One region of the Streptomyces sp. NBC_00385 genome, then DNA from elsewhere that is predicted to be linked to it. Evidence: predicted binding sites of a transcription regulator. Region 1 holds the regulator's gene; the other holds the start of a gene.
The links. The regulator HrcA, encoded in region 1, represses chaperone genes, less so after heat shock. The targets are predictions, from matches to a motif close to TTNGCACTCNGNNNNNCNGAGTGCNAA.
Positions count from the first base shown of each region.

Region 1 (7,925 bases):
GTCGACGCCGGTCTCCGTCATCGTCTCGACGGCGAGTTCGCCGCGGTCTCCCTTGGGCAGCGCCTGGACGACGGTGATGCGGACGTCGGGACGGGGTTCCTCGTGGACGGACTCCAGGTCGGTGATCACCAACCGGTCCTTGCCCTCGGCGGCCATCACGACGCCCTCCGCCCAGAACCCCTGGCCGTCCGTCAGGACGACGTCCTCCCCGGCGTGCAGGCGTTTCACCGAGACGGCGTGCCGGCCTTCGGGGCCTTCCAGGACGAACCCGGGCCCCTGCGGCATCCGGTCGACGACGAAGACGGGTGCCGTCACTGTGTGCTCCTCGTGCTCAGTGCCGTCCGTGCGGCGTCCAGTTCCTCGGCGAGCAGCCCGACCAGCCGGCCCGCGGGCAGTTCGCGTGCCATCCGGTGTCCCTGCCCCGCCCACAGTGCCATGCCCTGCGCGTCCCCGGCCTTGGCCGCCGCCTTGCGCAGCACGGACGTCAGATGGTGCACCTGCGGGTAGGCGGCGGGGGCGTACGGTCCGTGCTCGCGCACGAAGCGGTTGACCAGGCCGCGGGCCGGACGGCCGGAGAAGGCCCGGGTCAGGGTGGTGCGGACGAAGAGCGGGTTGGTCAGTGCCTGCTTGTGCAGCAGATGGGCGCCCGATTCGGGGCAGACCAGGAAGGCGGTGCCGAGCTGGGCGGCATCGGCGCCCGCCGCCAGTACCGCGGCGATCTGGGAGCCGCGCATCAGGCCGCCCGCGGCGATGACCGGTATCTGCACGGTCTCGCGGACCTGGGCCACCAGGCAGAGCAGCCCGGTTCCGGAGCCGTCGGCCTGCGGGTCGTCGCGGAACGTGGACTGGTGGCCGCCCGCCTCGACGCCCTGGGCGCAGACGGCGTCGGCGCCCGCCCACTGGGCGGCCTGGGCCTCCTCGGGCGAGGTGACCGTGACGACGGTGTACGTGCCCGCCGCGGCGAACGCGTCGAGGGTGTCGCGGGAGGGGCAGCCGAAGGTGAAGGAGACGACCGGGACCGGGTCCTCCAGCAGGATGGCGAGCTTGGCCTCGTAGCCGTCGTCGCCGCAGCCGTCGGTGTCACCGAGCGGGGTCTCGTACCAGGAGGTCTCGCCCGCGAGCTGGTGCCGGTACACCTCGATGGCGGCCGGGTCGGCGAGGTTCGGCTGCGGCATGAAGAGGTTGACGCCGAAGGGCTGACCGGTGAGCCCGCGGACCTGTTTGATCTCGTTGTACATGCCGTCCGCGGTCTTGTACCCGGCGGCCAGGAAGCCGAGCCCGCCGGCCTCGGCGACGGCCGCGACGAGCTGCGGACAGGAGGGTCCGCCCGCCATCGGGGCCTGCACGATCGGAAACCGGCAGAGATCGGTCAACGCGGATGACATGACCGCATCGTGTCATGTCGCCCCTGCCCCGTGATGCGCACCCCGCTGCAACGTTTTGTCCGCAATGCGGTACGGGCCCGGAAACCGGGCCCGTACCGCATCGTCGCATGGATCTAGCGGCCGTTGAACGCGTCCTTCAGCCGCGAGAACAGACCCTGCTGCCCGGGCTGGAACTGCCCGGTGGGCCGCTCCTCGCCGCGCAGCTTCGACAGCTCGCGCAGCAGGCGCTCCTGCTCCGGGTCCATCTTGGTCGGGGTCATCACCTCGACGTGCACGATGAGGTCGCCGCGACCGCCGCCGCGCAGGTGCGTGATGCCGCGCCCGTGCAGCGGGACGGACTGGCCGGACTGGGTGCCCGGCCGGATGTCGACCTCCTCCAGTCCGTCGAGCGTCTCCAGCGGCACCTTGGTGCCGAGGGCCGCCGCCGTCATGGGGATGGTGACCGTGCAGTGCAGATCGTCGCCGCGCCGCTGGAACACGGCGTGCGGCAGCTCGTGGATCTCGACGTAGAGATCGCCGGCGGGGCCGCCACCGGGGCCGACCTCGCCCTCGCCCGCGAGCTGGATGCGGGTGCCGTTGTCGACACCGGCGGGGATCTTCACGGTGAGCGTGCGCCTTGAGCGGATCCGGCCGTCACCGGCGCACTCCGGGCACGGCGTCGGCACGACCGTACCGAAGCCCTGGCACTGGGGGCAGGGCCGCGAGGTCATGACCTGGCCGAGGAACGACCGGGTGACCTGGGAGACCTCGCCGCGGCCGCGGCACATGTCACAGGTCTGGGCGGAGGTGCCGGGTGCGGCACCCTCGCCACTACAGGTCGTACAGACGACGGCCGTGTCGACCTGGATGTCCTTGGTCGTACCGAAGGCCGACTCGGAGAGGTCGATCTCCAGCCGGATCATGGCGTCCTGCCCGCGGCGGGTGCGCGAACGGGGTCCGCGCTGCGACGCCGTGCCGAAGAACGCGTCCATGATGTCGGAGAAGTTGCCGAAGCCGCCTTGTCCGAATCCGCCCGCGCCACCGCCTCCGGAGGCGGACAGCGGGTCGCCGCCGAGGTCGTAGACCTGCTTCTTCTGAGCGTCCGACAACACCTCGTAAGCGGCGTTGATCTCCTTGAACCGCTCCTGGGTCTTCGGATCGGGGTTCACATCCGGGTGCAGCTCGCGGGCGAGCCTCCGGAAAGCCTTCTTGATCTCGTCCTGCGAAGCGTCGCGGCGCACGCCGAGTACGGCGTAGTAGTCCGTGGCCACTTACGACTCCGCCAGGATCTGTCCGACGTAACGTGCCACTGCGCGTACCGCTCCCATCGTTCCGGGGTAGTCCATGCGGGTCGGTCCGACCACGCCGAGTTTGGCGACTGCCTCGTCGCCCGAACCGTAGCCGACCGCGACGACGGACGTGGAGTTGAGCCCCTCGTGGGCGTTCTCGTGCCCGATACGTACGGTCATGCCCGAGTCCTTGGCCTCACCGAGCAGCTTCAGCAGCACGACCTGCTCCTCCAATGCCTCCAGCACCGGCCGGATCATCACAGGGAAGTCGTGCCCGAAACGGGTGAGGTTGGAGGTGCCGCCGATCATCAGCCGCTCCTCCGTCTCCTCGACGAGGCATTCGAGGAGGATCGAGAGCACGGTGGACACGGTTCCCCGGTCCTCGCTCTCGAAGGATTCCGGCAGGTCCTGCACCAGTTGCGGAACGTCCGCGAAACGGCGTCCCACGACCCGGCTGTTGAGCCGGGCCCGCAGATCGGCGAGAGAGGTCTCACCGAACGGCGCGGGGCAGTCGACCAGCCGCTGTTCGACCCGGCCGGTGTCCGTGATCAGCACGAGCATCAGCCGGGCGGGGGCCAGGGACAGCAGTTCCACGTGCCGCACCGTCGAGCGGGTCAGCGAGGGGTACTGCACGACGGCGACCTGCCGGGTCAGCTGCGCGAGCAGCCGTACGGTACGTCCCACGACATCGTCGAGGTCGACCGCGCCGTCGAGGAAATTCTGAATGGCACGGCGCTCCGGCGACGACAGGGGCTTGACGCCCGCGAGCTTGTCGACGAAGAGCCGGTAACCCTTGTCCGTCGGGATGCGTCCCGCGCTGGTGTGCGGCTGGGCGATGAAGCCCTCGTCCTCCAGCACCGCCATGTCGTTACGGACGGTGGCCGGGGAGACCCCCAGCTTGTGCCGCTCCGTGAGCGCCTTGGAGCCGACGGGCTCCTCGGTGCCGACATAGTCCTGGACGATGGCGCGCAGCACTTCGAGTCTGCGTTCGCTGAGCATCGCGCACACCTCCAGCTGTGTACCTCGGTGGTTCTCGGGCCGTTCCCGGGTCTGTCCCTGGCACTCTGTGCGTACGAGTGCCAGCAATCCCCCGGCCAGTGTACGGCGACGGGGTAGCCCCCTAGCAAGGGCGACCGGCCACGCTACCGCGAGACTGCGCAGGTCGTTGCCGATAGCGTCGCTGTATGGACGCCTCTTGGGAAGAGTTCGGCTGGGAGCGACTCGGACACGGAATGGGCCGGCGACGCCTTCCGGTGTGGGATGCAACGGTCGCCCTGGTGGCGGGGACGGACGGCGTGCTGCTCTGCGACACCGGGTCGTCACTCCGTGAAGCGGCCGAAGTCCGCGGCCAGGCGCAGGCCCTGCTGGGCCGGAGGGTGACGCATATCGCACTCAGCCACCCCCATTTCGATCATGTGCTGGGCACGGCGGCCTTCGCCGGGGCGCAGGTGTACGGCGCCGGGGGCATGGCAGGACTGCTGGGGCGCGGGGCGGACGAGCTGCATGCCGACGCGGTGCGGCACGGTCTGCCCGAGCACGACGCGGCCGAGTCCGCCGACGTGCTGGTGGCGCCGCATCACGAGGTGCGCGCCGAATGGACGCTCGACCTGGGCGGCGGGCGTGAGGTGCTGCTCGTGAACGCGGGCCCGGGGCACAGCGGCCACGATCTCGCGGTGCTGGTCCCCGGTCTCTCCGGCTCGCACGCGGTGGTGTTCTGCGGCGACCTGGTCGAGGAGTCCGGTGAACCGCAGGCGGGCCCGGACGCGTTCCCGGCGCGCTGGCCGGCGGCGCTGGACCGGCTGCTGGAGCTGGGCGGCGAGGACGCGCTGTACGTGCCGGGGCACGGGGCCGTGGTGGACGCCGCGTTCGTACGGGAACAGCGCGATCAGCTGGCTGCCCGGTTCGGCGTGTCGTGAGCCGCTCCCGCCTTATCGTCGTCCGATGCGCAGCTACCAGCCGGACCTGACCCCGCCGTGGAAGAAGTCCGCCCCCGCTCCCGAGGTGCCCGCCGATCCGGATCTGGTCGTCGAGGAGGCCGTCACGGGCTTCTGCGGTGCGGTGATCCGGTGCGAGAAGACGGCCGAGGGCCCGACGGTGACCCTGGAGGACCGCTTCGGCAAGCACCGGGTCTTCCCGATGACACCACGCGGCTTCCTGCTGGAGGGCCGGGTCGTCACGCTGGTGCGCCCTTCGGCGGGCGGCCCGGCCCGGCCCGCCCGTACGGCCTCCGGCTCGGTGGCCGTACCCGGCGCGCGGGCCCGGGTGGCGCGGGCCGGACGCATCTACGTGGAGGGCCGGCACGACGCCGAGCTGGTGGAGCGGGTCTGGGGCGACGACCTGCGCATCGAGGGCGTGGTCGTGGAGTACCTGGAGGGCATCGACGACCTGCCCGCGATCGTGCGCGAGTTCTCACCGGGCCCGGACGCGCGGCTCGGGGTGCTGGTCGACCATCTCGTACCGGGTTCCAAGGAGTCCCGGATCGCGGCACAGATCTCGGACGGGAACGTACTGGTGGTCGGCCACCCGTACATCGACGTGTGGGAGGCCGTGAAGCCGTCGTCCGTCGGGATCCCCGGCTGGCCGGTGGTGCCGCGCGGCCAGGACTGGAAGACGGGCGTGTGCCGGTCGCTGGGATGGCCGGAGAACACGGGGGCGGCCTGGCAGCGGATCCTGTCCACGGTCCGCTCCTACCGGGACCTGGAGCCGGAGCTGCTGGGCCGGGTGGAGGAACTGATCGACTTCGTGACGGCCCCCGCCACCACCTGAGGAACGTGGCCCGGGTCCTCCAGCCCCTCCGACCCTCTCCAGCCCCTCCGAGCCTCTCCAGCCCCTCCGGCGTTTGAGGAGCGGGGTCCGGGGCGGAGCCCCGGTTACGGGAAGGGGCGGGGAGGGGAACAGGCCCGCCGCAGGCGCCACCCCGCCACGCGACACGCGGCCCCGCACCCCCTCCCCCCTCAGTCCACCAGGTCCCGCACCACCGCATCCGCCAACAACCGCCCCCGCAGGGTCAGCACCGCCCGCCCCTCCCCGTACGGCCCCCGCTCCAGCAGCCCGTCCGACACCGCTCGCCCCGCCGCCGCAAGCCCCGCCGGGGCGAGCAGCGACAGCGGGCAGCCGTCGACGAGGCGCAGCTCCAGCAGGATGCGCTCGACGCGCCGGTCCTCCGCGGAGAGGATCTCGCGGCCCGCGCCGGGCGAGCGCCCCTCGGCCAGCGCCTGCGCGTACGCCCCCGGGTGCTTCACGTTCCACCAGCGCACGCCACCGACGTGACTGTGCGCGCCGGGCCCTGCACCCCACCAGTCGGCTCCGCGCCAGTACAGCTCGTTGTGCAGGCAGCGTCCCTCCGGTGTCCGGGCCCAGTTCGACACCTCGTACCAGGAGAAGCCGGCCGCGGCCATCGCCTCGTCCGCGATGAGGTACCGGTCGGCGTGCGCGTCGTCGTCCGTCATCGGGATCTCGCCGCGCTTGATCCGGCGGGCCAGCTGGGTGCCCTCCTCGACGATCAGGGCGTACGCCGACACATGGTCGGGCCCGGCGCCGATCGCCGCGTCGAGGGAGGCGCGCCAGTCGTCGTCGGACTCGCCCGGGGTGCCGTAGATCAGGTCGAGGTTGACGTGCTCGAAGCCGGCCGCCCTCGCCTCGGCGACACACGCCTCGGGCCGGCCGGGGGTGTGGGTGCGGTCGAGGATCTTCAGAACGTGCTGCCGGGCGCTCTGCATCCCGAAGGAGATCCGGTTGAAGCCGCCCTCGCGCAGCTCGGCCAGGTAGTCCGGGCCGACCGACTCCGGGTTGGCCTCGGTGGTGATCTCGGCGTCGTCCGCGAGGCCGAACTCCTCCCGGATCGCGGCCAGCATCCGGACCAGGTCGGCGGCGGCCAGCAGCGTCGGCGTGCCGCCTCCGACGAAGACCGTGCGGACCTGGCGCGGGTCGTCGCCGAGGACCTTGCGGGCCTGGCGGACCTCGCCGATGAGGTGCGAGGCGTAGTTGTCGCGGGAGGCCAGCGCACCGCCGGAGCCGCGCAGCTCGGTCGCGGTGTAGGTGTTGAAGTCGCAGTAGCCGCAGCGGGTCGCGCAGTACGGCACGTGGAGGTAGAAGCCGAGCGGGCGTTCTGCGGCGCCTTCCAGGGCATGGCGGGGCAGCGCCCCGTCGTCGGGCACGGGCTCACCATCGGGCAGTACGGAAGGCATACCGTCCATTGTCGCGCGCCGCCCGGCAGCCGGACGCCACACGCGTGCGTGCCTACTCGGCCTGGAGGACCAGCAGCGCCAGGTCGTCGTCCGGCGGGCGCTCCGCGAAGGCGTGCACGGCGTGCTTGATGCGGTCCGCGATCCCTTCGGCACTCAGCCCGGCGCACCCGGAGAGCGCCTGTGCCAGCCCGTCCTCGTCGTCGAACATCAGCGGCCCCGAGCGCCGCTCCGTCACCCCGTCGGTGACGCAGAGCAGGCTGTCGCCGGGCGCCAGGTCGAAGCTCTGGGTCTCGTAGACGGCGTCGTCCATGACGCCGAGGAGCAGTTGCGGTTCGGCGGCCGGCCGCACCGTGCCGTCGGGGCGCAGCAGCAGCGGCAGCGGGTGCCCGGCGCTGACCAGGGTGCAGCGGGCGCCGCCGCCGGGCAGCGGGACGAGCTCCCCGTACAGCAGGGAGAGGAACCGGGACTGTCCGCTGTCCGCCGAGTGCTGGCCGCCGGCGGCGGCGACCATGAGCGCGGCCGCCTCGGCGGCCTCCATCGCGTCGTCGAGGAGCAGCCGGTTGAGGCGGACCAGGACCTCGTCGGCCTGGAACCCCTCCCGGGCCAGCAGCCGCAGCCAGGGGCGGGCGAGCCCGGTGACGACGGCGGCCTCGGGGCCGCTGCCCTGGACGTCGCCGAGGACGAAGCACCAGCGATCGTTGGGGCACGGGAAGATGTCGTAGAAGTCACCCCCGACCACCCCGTCGTCGCTGGGCTCGTAGACGAGGGAGCTGACGACGCCCGGTATGTCGGCGACCTTGCTGGGCAGCAGTCCGCGCTGGAGGATGCGGCTGATGGTGGCCTGCCGGGTGTAGGCGCGGGCCGCGCCGACGGCGAGGCCGACCCTGCGTACGAAGTCCTCGATCAGGGCGGTGACCTCGTCGGGGACGCGGGCGATGCCCTCGCGGCCGAGGAGTACGGCTCCGAGGGTGCGGCCGCCCGAGGTGATCCGGTAGGCGAGCGCGACGCCTTCGAGCCCGTCCGGCTGCCCGCCGTCCTCCGCGCTGCCGGGCCACGGGATCGACACGGGTCCGGTGCCGACCCGC
Region 1 is NZ_CP107951.1:5,914,156-5,922,080, reverse strand. Features, by position in the region: gene OG959_RS26445 (16S rRNA (uracil(1498)-N(3))-methyltransferase) at 1-315, opposite strand, end outside; gene OG959_RS26440 (nitronate monooxygenase) at 312-1,385, opposite strand; gene dnaJ (molecular chaperone DnaJ) at 1,499-2,635, opposite strand; gene hrcA (heat-inducible transcriptional repressor HrcA) at 2,636-3,652, opposite strand; gene OG959_RS26425 (MBL fold metallo-hydrolase) at 3,838-4,569, shown strand; gene OG959_RS26420 (DUF3097 domain-containing protein) at 4,595-5,419, shown strand; gene hemW (radical SAM family heme chaperone HemW) at 5,608-6,840, opposite strand; gene OG959_RS26410 (SpoIIE family protein phosphatase) at 6,893-7,925, opposite strand, start outside.

Region 2 (7,925 bases), 2.1 Mb from region 1:
GCCAGCGTTCGACCTCTTCCAGCACGGTCGATACTCCCTGTATGTGATCCATCTCGCGGTACGGACGACTATCTCAACAGTCCGGTGCTTCGGTTACAGTCTTGAACAACGCAGATGGCCGTCGCATGCCGGGGTCCATCCGCCGATAAACGCCTGGATCCATGGTCCAGTGCCACAGCGCTCATCCAGAGGGACTGAGGGAACGGCCCGTTGAAGTCCCGGCAACCCTCCCGCCGACCGCGAGGTCAGGTGGGGAAGGTGCCAATTCCGTCTCGTGACGAAATGCGTCGCGAGGAAGATGAGGAGAAAGGGCCTCGCCATCATGGCTATCGAGACTGTTGCAGCACCCACCGAGACTTCCGTGGACCTTGGTCCCGCCGCGGCGCTTTCCTGCCGCGAATGCGGAGAGCGATTCGCACTCGGCCCCCTTTTCGCCTGCGCGTCCTGTTTCGGGCCGCTCGAAGTGGCGTACGACCTGCCGAGCGGCTCCCCGGACGAGCTGAAGAAGCGCATCGAGGCCGGACCCAACAACATCTGGCGCTACGCGCCGCTGCTGCCGGTCCCCTCCGATGTCGCGGACAAGCCCAACATCAACCCCGGCTTCACCAAGCTGGTCAAGGCCGACAACCTCGCCCGCGAGCTGGGCGTCACCGGCGGTCTGTACGTCAAGGACGACTCCGGCAACCCGACGCACTCCTTCAAGGACCGCGTCGTCGCGATCGCCGTCGAGGCCGCCCGCGCTTTCGGATTCACCACGCTGTCCTGCTCCTCCACCGGTAACCTCGCCGGCGCCGTGGGCGCCGCCGCCGCCCGGGCCGGTCTGCGCTCGTGCGTGTTCATCCCGCACGACCTGGAGCAGGGCAAGGTCGTCATGGCCGCGGTGTACGGCGGTGAGCTGGTCGGCATCGAGGGCAACTACGACGACGTCAACCGCTTCTGCTCCGAGCTCATCGGCGACCCGCTCGGCGAGGGCTGGGGATTCGTCAACGTCAACCTGCGCCCGTACTACGGCGAGGGCTCCAAGACGCTGGCCTACGAGATCTGCGAGCAGCTCGGCTGGCAGCTGCCCGACCAACTCGTCATCCCGATCGCGTCCGGCTCGCAGCTCACGAAGATCGACAAGGGTCTCCAGGAGCTGATCAAGCTCGGGCTGGTCGAGGACAAGCCGTACAAGATCTTCGGCGCCCAGGCCGAGGGCTGCTCCCCGGTCTCCACCGCCTTCAAGGCCGGTCACGACGTCGTACGGCCGCAGAAGCCGAACACGATCGCCAAGTCCCTGGCGATCGGCAACCCGGCCGACGGCCCGTACGTCCTGGACATCGCCCGCCGCACCGGCGGCGCCGTCGAGGACGTCAACGACGAGCAGGTCGTCGACGCGATCAAGCTGCTGGCCCGCACCGAGGGCATCTTCGCCGAGACGGCGGGCGGCGTGACGGTCGGCGTGACGAAGAAGCTGATCGACGCCGGTCTGCTCGACCCGTCGCTCACCACCGTCGTCCTGAACACCGGTGACGGCCTCAAGACGCTGGACGCCGTGGCCGCCACCTCGCAGGTGAGCGCCACGATCCGCCCGAGCCTGGACGCCTTCCGCGCCGCGGGCCTCGCTGCCACCAGCTGAGAAGCTTCCGACCACCCGAGACTTCAGGAAGGGCACCCACCATGAGCGTCAAGGTCCGTATCCCCACCATCCTCCGCACCTACACGGGCGGCCAGGCCGAGGTCCCGGCCGAGGGCGCGACCCTCTCCCAGGTCATCGAGTCCCTGGAGAAGGACCACCCGGGCATCGCCGCCCGCGTCCTGGACGACCAGGGCAAGCTGCGCCGCTTCGTGAACGTGTACGTCAACGACGACGACGTGCGCTTCGAGGGCGGCCTGGACGCGGTCACCCCGGACGGCGCGGGCATCTCCATCATCCCGGCCGTCGCCGGCGGCTGCTGAGCCACGGCCCGGGCCTTTCGCGGCCACCGGGCCGACTTCACAGCGTGACCATGATTGCCCCCTCCGCAAGAGAAGCGGAGGGGGCAATTCTGCATGGTTGAGCGGGGTACAGTGAGGGAAGTCCCCTCCGCTGCCCGTGCCCCCCGCATATGAGAATGCGCCTGGCCACGACAAGAAGCAGCCAAAGTGTTCGAGCTCCTTGCGCCATAAGTCGCCTTTGCCTGGCCCGACTTGCCCTGGAATCTCATGAATTCCTCATATTCGGGCGATCGGTTCTGCTCAGAATTCTCGTCCGATTGACCTGTTGCAGAGGGCAGTTGGGCAGATACATTCGGCCGCGGTCGACGCGTTCCGGCGCACCCACCCTCTCCTGTCGGAGGGTGAGTTCTGACCCGGGCCCGCGAAGTGCGGTCCTGTGCAAGGGCCAGTAATAGGGGAGTTAGGCATGGCTCAGGGCACCGTCAAGTGGTTCAACGCGGAGAAGGGGTACGGCTTCATCGCGGTCGACGGTGGTGCGGATGTTTTCGTCCACTACAGCGCGATCCAGATGGACGGGTACCGCACCCTCGAAGAGGGTCAGCGAGTTGAATTCGAGATCTCGCAGGGCCAGAAGGGGCCGCAGGCGGACATGGTCAAGCTCGCCGTCGGCTGAGCCCGGCCGGGTTCGACGCAGTCGGTCGACGACACTACTCACGCACGGAGGGCCCGTACCCCACAGGTACGGGCCCTCCGCGCGTCCCGGGCCGCTCGTACCCACAGGTACGGGCCTTCGTGCGTCCCGGGCCGCTCGCGCCGTGCCCCTCGCCGCTGTCCACATCCCGAGGGGGAAGCTTGCACTCCCGGGGGTCGAGTGCTAATTATTGGCTTAGCACTCTCTGGGTGAGAGTGACAGAAACTTGGACCGGGCCGGTGAGGCCCGCAGGCCTCCGGGGCAAGGAACCGGCAGGCACGCAGGCCGTCCGTCGCGGGCGCCACTCGGTCCGGAGAAATCCACCCCTGTCCGGGAGGACCACTTCATATGGCCAAGATCATCGCCTTCGACGAGGAGGCCCGGCGCGGTCTTGAGCGCGGCATGAACCAGCTCGCCGACGCCGTCAAGGTCACCCTCGGCCCCAAGGGCCGCAACGTCGTCCTTGAGAAGAAGTGGGGCGCCCCCACGATCACCAACGATGGTGTTTCCATCGCCAAGGAGATCGAGCTGGAGGACCCGTACGAGAAGATCGGTGCGGAGCTGGTCAAGGAGGTCGCCAAGAAGACGGACGACGTCGCCGGCGACGGTACGACCACCGCCACCGTTCTCGCTCAGGCACTCGTCCGCGAGGGCCTTCGCAACGTGGCCGCGGGTGCGAACCCGATGGCTCTCAAGCGGGGCATCGAGAAGGCCGTCGAGGCCGTCTCCGCCGCCCTCCTGGAGCAGGCCAAGGACGTGGAGACCAAGGAGCAGATCGCTTCGACGGCCTCCATCTCCGCTGCCGACACCCAGATCGGCGAGCTCATCGCCGAGGCCATGGACAAGGTCGGCAAGGAAGGCGTCATCACCGTCGAGGAGTCCCAGACCTTCGGTCTGGAGCTCGAGCTCACGGAGGGCATGCGCTTCGACAAGGGCTACATCTCGGCGTACTTCGCCACGGACATGGAGCGCATGGAGTCGTCCCTGGACGACCCGTACATCCTGATCGTGAACTCGAAGATCAGCAACGTGAAGGACCTCCTTCCGCTGCTCGAGAAGGTCATGCAGTCCGGCAAGCCGCTGCTGATCATCGCCGAGGACGTCGAGGGCGAGGCCCTGTCGACCCTGGTCGTCAACAAGATCCGTGGCACCTTCAAGTCCGTCGCCGTCAAGGCTCCGGGCTTCGGTGACCGCCGCAAGGCCATGCTCGGCGACATCGCCATCCTCACCGGTGGCACCGTCATCTCCGAGGAGGTCGGCCTCAAGCTGGAGAACGCCGGTCTCGACCTGCTCGGCCGCGCCCGCAAGGTCGTCATCACCAAGGACGAGACGACGATCGTCGACGGCGCCGGTGACAGCGACCAGGTTCAGGGTCGCGTCAACCAGATCCGTGCCGAGATCGAGAACTCCGACTCGGACTACGACCGCGAGAAGCTCCAGGAGCGCCTCGCGAAGCTGGCCGGCGGCGTGGCCGTCATCAAGGCCGGTGCCGCGACCGAGGTCGAGCTCAAGGAGCGCAAGCACCGCATCGAGGACGCGGTGCGCAACGCCAAGGCCGCCGTCGAGGAGGGCATCGTCGCCGGTGGTGGCGTGGCTCTGCTCCAGGCCTCGGCCGTCTTCGAGAAGCTCGAGCTCTCGGGTGACGAGGCGACCGGCGCCAACGCCGTCAAGCTGGCGCTGGAGGCTCCGCTCAAGCAGATCGCCGTCAACGGTGGTCTCGAGGGTGGCGTCGTCGTCGAGAAGGTGCGCAACCTGCCGATCGGTCACGGCCTCAACGCCGCGACCGGCGAGTACGTCGACATGATCGCCGAGGGCATTCTCGACCCGGCGAAGGTCACGCGCTCCGCTCTGCAGAACGCCGCGTCCATCGCCGCGCTCTTCCTCACCACCGAGGCCGTCATCGCCGACAAGCCGGAGAAGGCCGCTGCCGGCGGCGCTCCGGGCGGCATGCCGGGCGGTGACATGGACTTCTGATCCTGACGGATCGGTAGCTCCCGCACAGCAGTACATGACACCGGCCCCCGGGGATTCGTCCCCGGGGGCCGGTGTCATGTCTGTGCTGGTCTAGGGCCTCTCGTTTGGATCAGGCCGGACCCCGCGAGCCCGGCATGATCCAGACGAAAGGCCCTAACTGCTGAACACCATCTCCGGGAACCGGTCCGACGGACCGTCCAGCAGGTGGTCGTCGTGGCCCCGCAGCCATCGCCCGAAGAACGACGTGACATACGCCCGCCCCGCAGCCGCCGCCCGGTCCGGCCGTACGGTCCCGACCGCCGCCGCCAGCCCGTCCCCGGGTTCCGCGCCCTGCCGTGCGAGCTGCGGCAGCAGCACCTGCGCGTCCGTGTACGAGGCGTGGCGCGAGCCGGTCAGCGTGACGTTCGCCTTCCAGCCGCGGGTGTTGCGCCAGAACGCCGCCCACGACGGCTGCTGCCGGTAGTCGCCCGACCCCTCGCTCTCCGTCCCCATCAGCAGCAGCGGCCGGTCGAGCCCCTCCAGCGCCACCGTGCTCAGCCGGCTGCCGTCCGGCAGCGCCCCGCCGACGTAGTCCATCTGCCCGTCCATGTTGATGCCCGCCCGGATCCGGCGGTCGTCGTGCATGGCCTGGGCCGCGGTGAAGCCGCCCGCGGAGTGGCCGAACATCCCGACACTCCGCAGATCGAGTACGTCCCCGAAGCGCGTCCGGTTCAGCTCCGGCAGCCGGTCGAGCACGAACCGCGTATCGGCCACCCGTACCGCCACGACCTTCCGCAGCAGGGCGCTGAGCGCGTCCGGGTCGGAGGGCGGGGCGCCGTCGAAGATCCGCATGGTGGCGAGCCGGCCGCCGGGGAACTCCACCTCGGTGGCCTCGTAGGTGTGGTCGACGGTGACGACGGCGTATCCGTGGCTCGCGAGGTCGTCCACCAGCGCGGTGTTCCAGGTGCGCGGGTCCCCGAGCCCGGGGGAGTAGAGGACGACGGGCAGCCGCCCGGCCCGGGGGTGCACGGGCGCGTCCTGCCGGGCATGGCTCAGCGTGGCGCCCCAGTCGACCGTCCCCGGCGCCATCCCCAGGTTCAGCGCGGCGGCGCCCTCCGGTCCGCCGAAGTGGGCGGCCGCGGCCGCCGGCATCTGGGGCACGCGGGGCGCGGAACCACCGGCCGCGGCCGGGTAGCGGACGCTGACCATGAGCTCGCGGTACGGGGAGGAGTCCGGCGCCCACGGGTCGGTCCGGCTGCGGTCGACGAGGCGGAGGGTGGTGGAGCCGACGCCGAACGGGCCGGTGGGGCGCGGGAGTCGCGCGGTCGGCAGATCGGCGCCGACGTGCCGCCCGCTCCCGGCCGCGACGGACGGTACGGCGGACGCGGCAAGCGCGGCTGTCGCGGCCAGCCCGGTCAGCAGCACCTGCCGACGGCCGTGGGTGCGTGTACGCGTGCGGGTGCTGGTGCGCGGGACTGCGGTCACTGGGACTCCCCGTTCGGGCGGCGCGGTGCTGCGGACGCCCCCACCATGCCCCGGCCGCGCCCACGGGCGCGTGATACCCGGGTGCTCAGTCGGCGGGTCGCACCCGCTACCCGGGTATGACGTGGGACCGCCGGTCAGCCCGCGTCGAGGCCGTCGACCAGGCGGTTCAGGAAGCGGGCGAACGTGGCGTCGGGGGTGACGGGGCGTCCGGCCGAGGCGAGGGCCTCGGCCAGTTCCGGGTGGTGGCCGTCCGCGGCGACGGCGGTGAGGTAGAGCACCTCCGCCGCGGCCCGGTCCGGCGACAGCGCGGCCTCGGCCTGCGCCACTTCATGGGCCACGTGCCCGGCCACGAACGCGGTGAGCTGGGCGAAGACCTCCAGCCGGGCGCCGCCGTCGAGGCCGCTGGGGCGCAGGGCGGCCAGGGCGTGTTCCAGGAACGAGAGGGTGCGGGGGCCGAGCGTCCGGCGGGCGGGCACGGCGGTGGACAGCCAGGGGTGGCGGAGCATGTGGTCGCGCTGGAGGTGCCCGATGGCCTTGAGGTCGGCGCGCCAGTCACCGGTGAGTGGCTCGGCCCCGGACAGTTCACCGTTGACGTGGTCGATCATCAGGTCCAGCAGCGTCTCCTTGTCGGGGGCGTAGCTGTAGAGCGACATGACGCCGGCGCCCACCTCCGCGGCGACCCGTCGCATGGTGACCGCGTCGATTCCCTCGGCGTCGGCCAGGGCGACGGCCGCCACCGTGATCGCCTCGCGGCTGAAGGCGGGCCGGCGTCCCCGGCGGGGCCGGTCCGGGTCGGGGGTCAGCCAGAGTTCTCGGGGGTCGACACCGGCGGCGCCGGGTCCCTCGGCACGGGTCACGATCCTGCTGTTCCCTTCCTCACTGCTGCGGCTCCTGTCTCGTTCATCCAAGCATCGTCTATTCTCGTACACAGTACGAGAATGAGTGAGCGACGGAGGCGAACGATGACATCACCCACGCACGACGCCCGGCCGAGGCATGCCTGGACGCCGTCGGCCGCGAAGCCGCCGCTGTCCGCGCGCATGATGCGCGCCACCTGGCGGGGGCTCCCGCCGAAGCGCCACCGGATCGGCTGGGAGCCGGGCCTCACCGTCCCCGCAGCCGACGGCAGTCCGCTGATCACGGACCACTACTTCCCCCGCGACGAGGGCGACTTCCCCACCCTCCTCGTGCGCTCGCCCTACGGGCGGGGCGTGCCCTGGTCCCCCCTGTACGGGATGCTCTTCGCCGAACAGGGCTTCCATGTGATCCTGCAGAGCTGCCGCGGCACGGGCGGCTCCGGCGGCACCTTCGACCTCTGGCGCAACGAGGCCGCCGACGGCCTCGCCGCGGTGAACTGGCTGCGCGAACAGCCCTGGTTCAACGGCACCCTGGGCACGGTCGGACCCAGCTACCTCGGCTACGTCCAGTGGGCCCTGGCCCTGGACCCGCCGCCGGAGCTGAAGGCCATGGTGGTCCAGGTCGGCCTGCACGACCCGTACGGCCTCTTCCACGCGGACGGCGCGCTGAAGCTGGAGAACGCGCTCCTCGTCGGCGCCGGAATGACGTACCAGCACCGCGGCATGGGCCCGTTCATCAAGGCGACCCTGCGGCTGAAGCGCCACCTGAAGGGCATCGTCGACGCCCGCCCGCTCAAGGGCGCCTACACGGCCGCGCTCGGCCAGGAGGTGCCCTGGCTGGACGACGTGATGACACACCCGGACGCGGACGACCCGTACTGGAAGGGCGCGTCGGCGGCCGAGGCCGCCGACCGTCCCGGCATCCCCACCGCCCTCATCACCGGCTGGCACGACGCCCTCGTCGACCAGACCTTCGCGCAGTACGCCCGGCTGCGCGCGTCGGGCGCCGAGACCGCCCTGCT
Region 2 is NZ_CP107951.1:3,786,617-3,794,541, reverse strand. Features, by position in the region: gene OG959_RS16635 (glucosyl-3-phosphoglycerate synthase) at 1-25, opposite strand, end outside; SAM riboswitch class I at 179-305, shown strand; gene thrC (threonine synthase) at 323-1,618, shown strand; gene OG959_RS16625 (MoaD/ThiS family protein) at 1,660-1,938, shown strand; gene OG959_RS16620 (cold-shock protein) at 2,384-2,590, shown strand; gene groL (chaperonin GroEL) at 2,957-4,582, shown strand; gene OG959_RS16610 (alpha/beta hydrolase family protein) at 4,736-6,046, opposite strand; gene OG959_RS16605 (TetR/AcrR family transcriptional regulator) at 6,181-6,903, opposite strand; gene OG959_RS16600 (CocE/NonD family hydrolase) at 7,009-7,925, shown strand, end outside.
Region 2: groL (chaperonin GroEL) is a predicted target of HrcA. The motif match lies at 2,769-2,795, and genes of this name have one in related genera.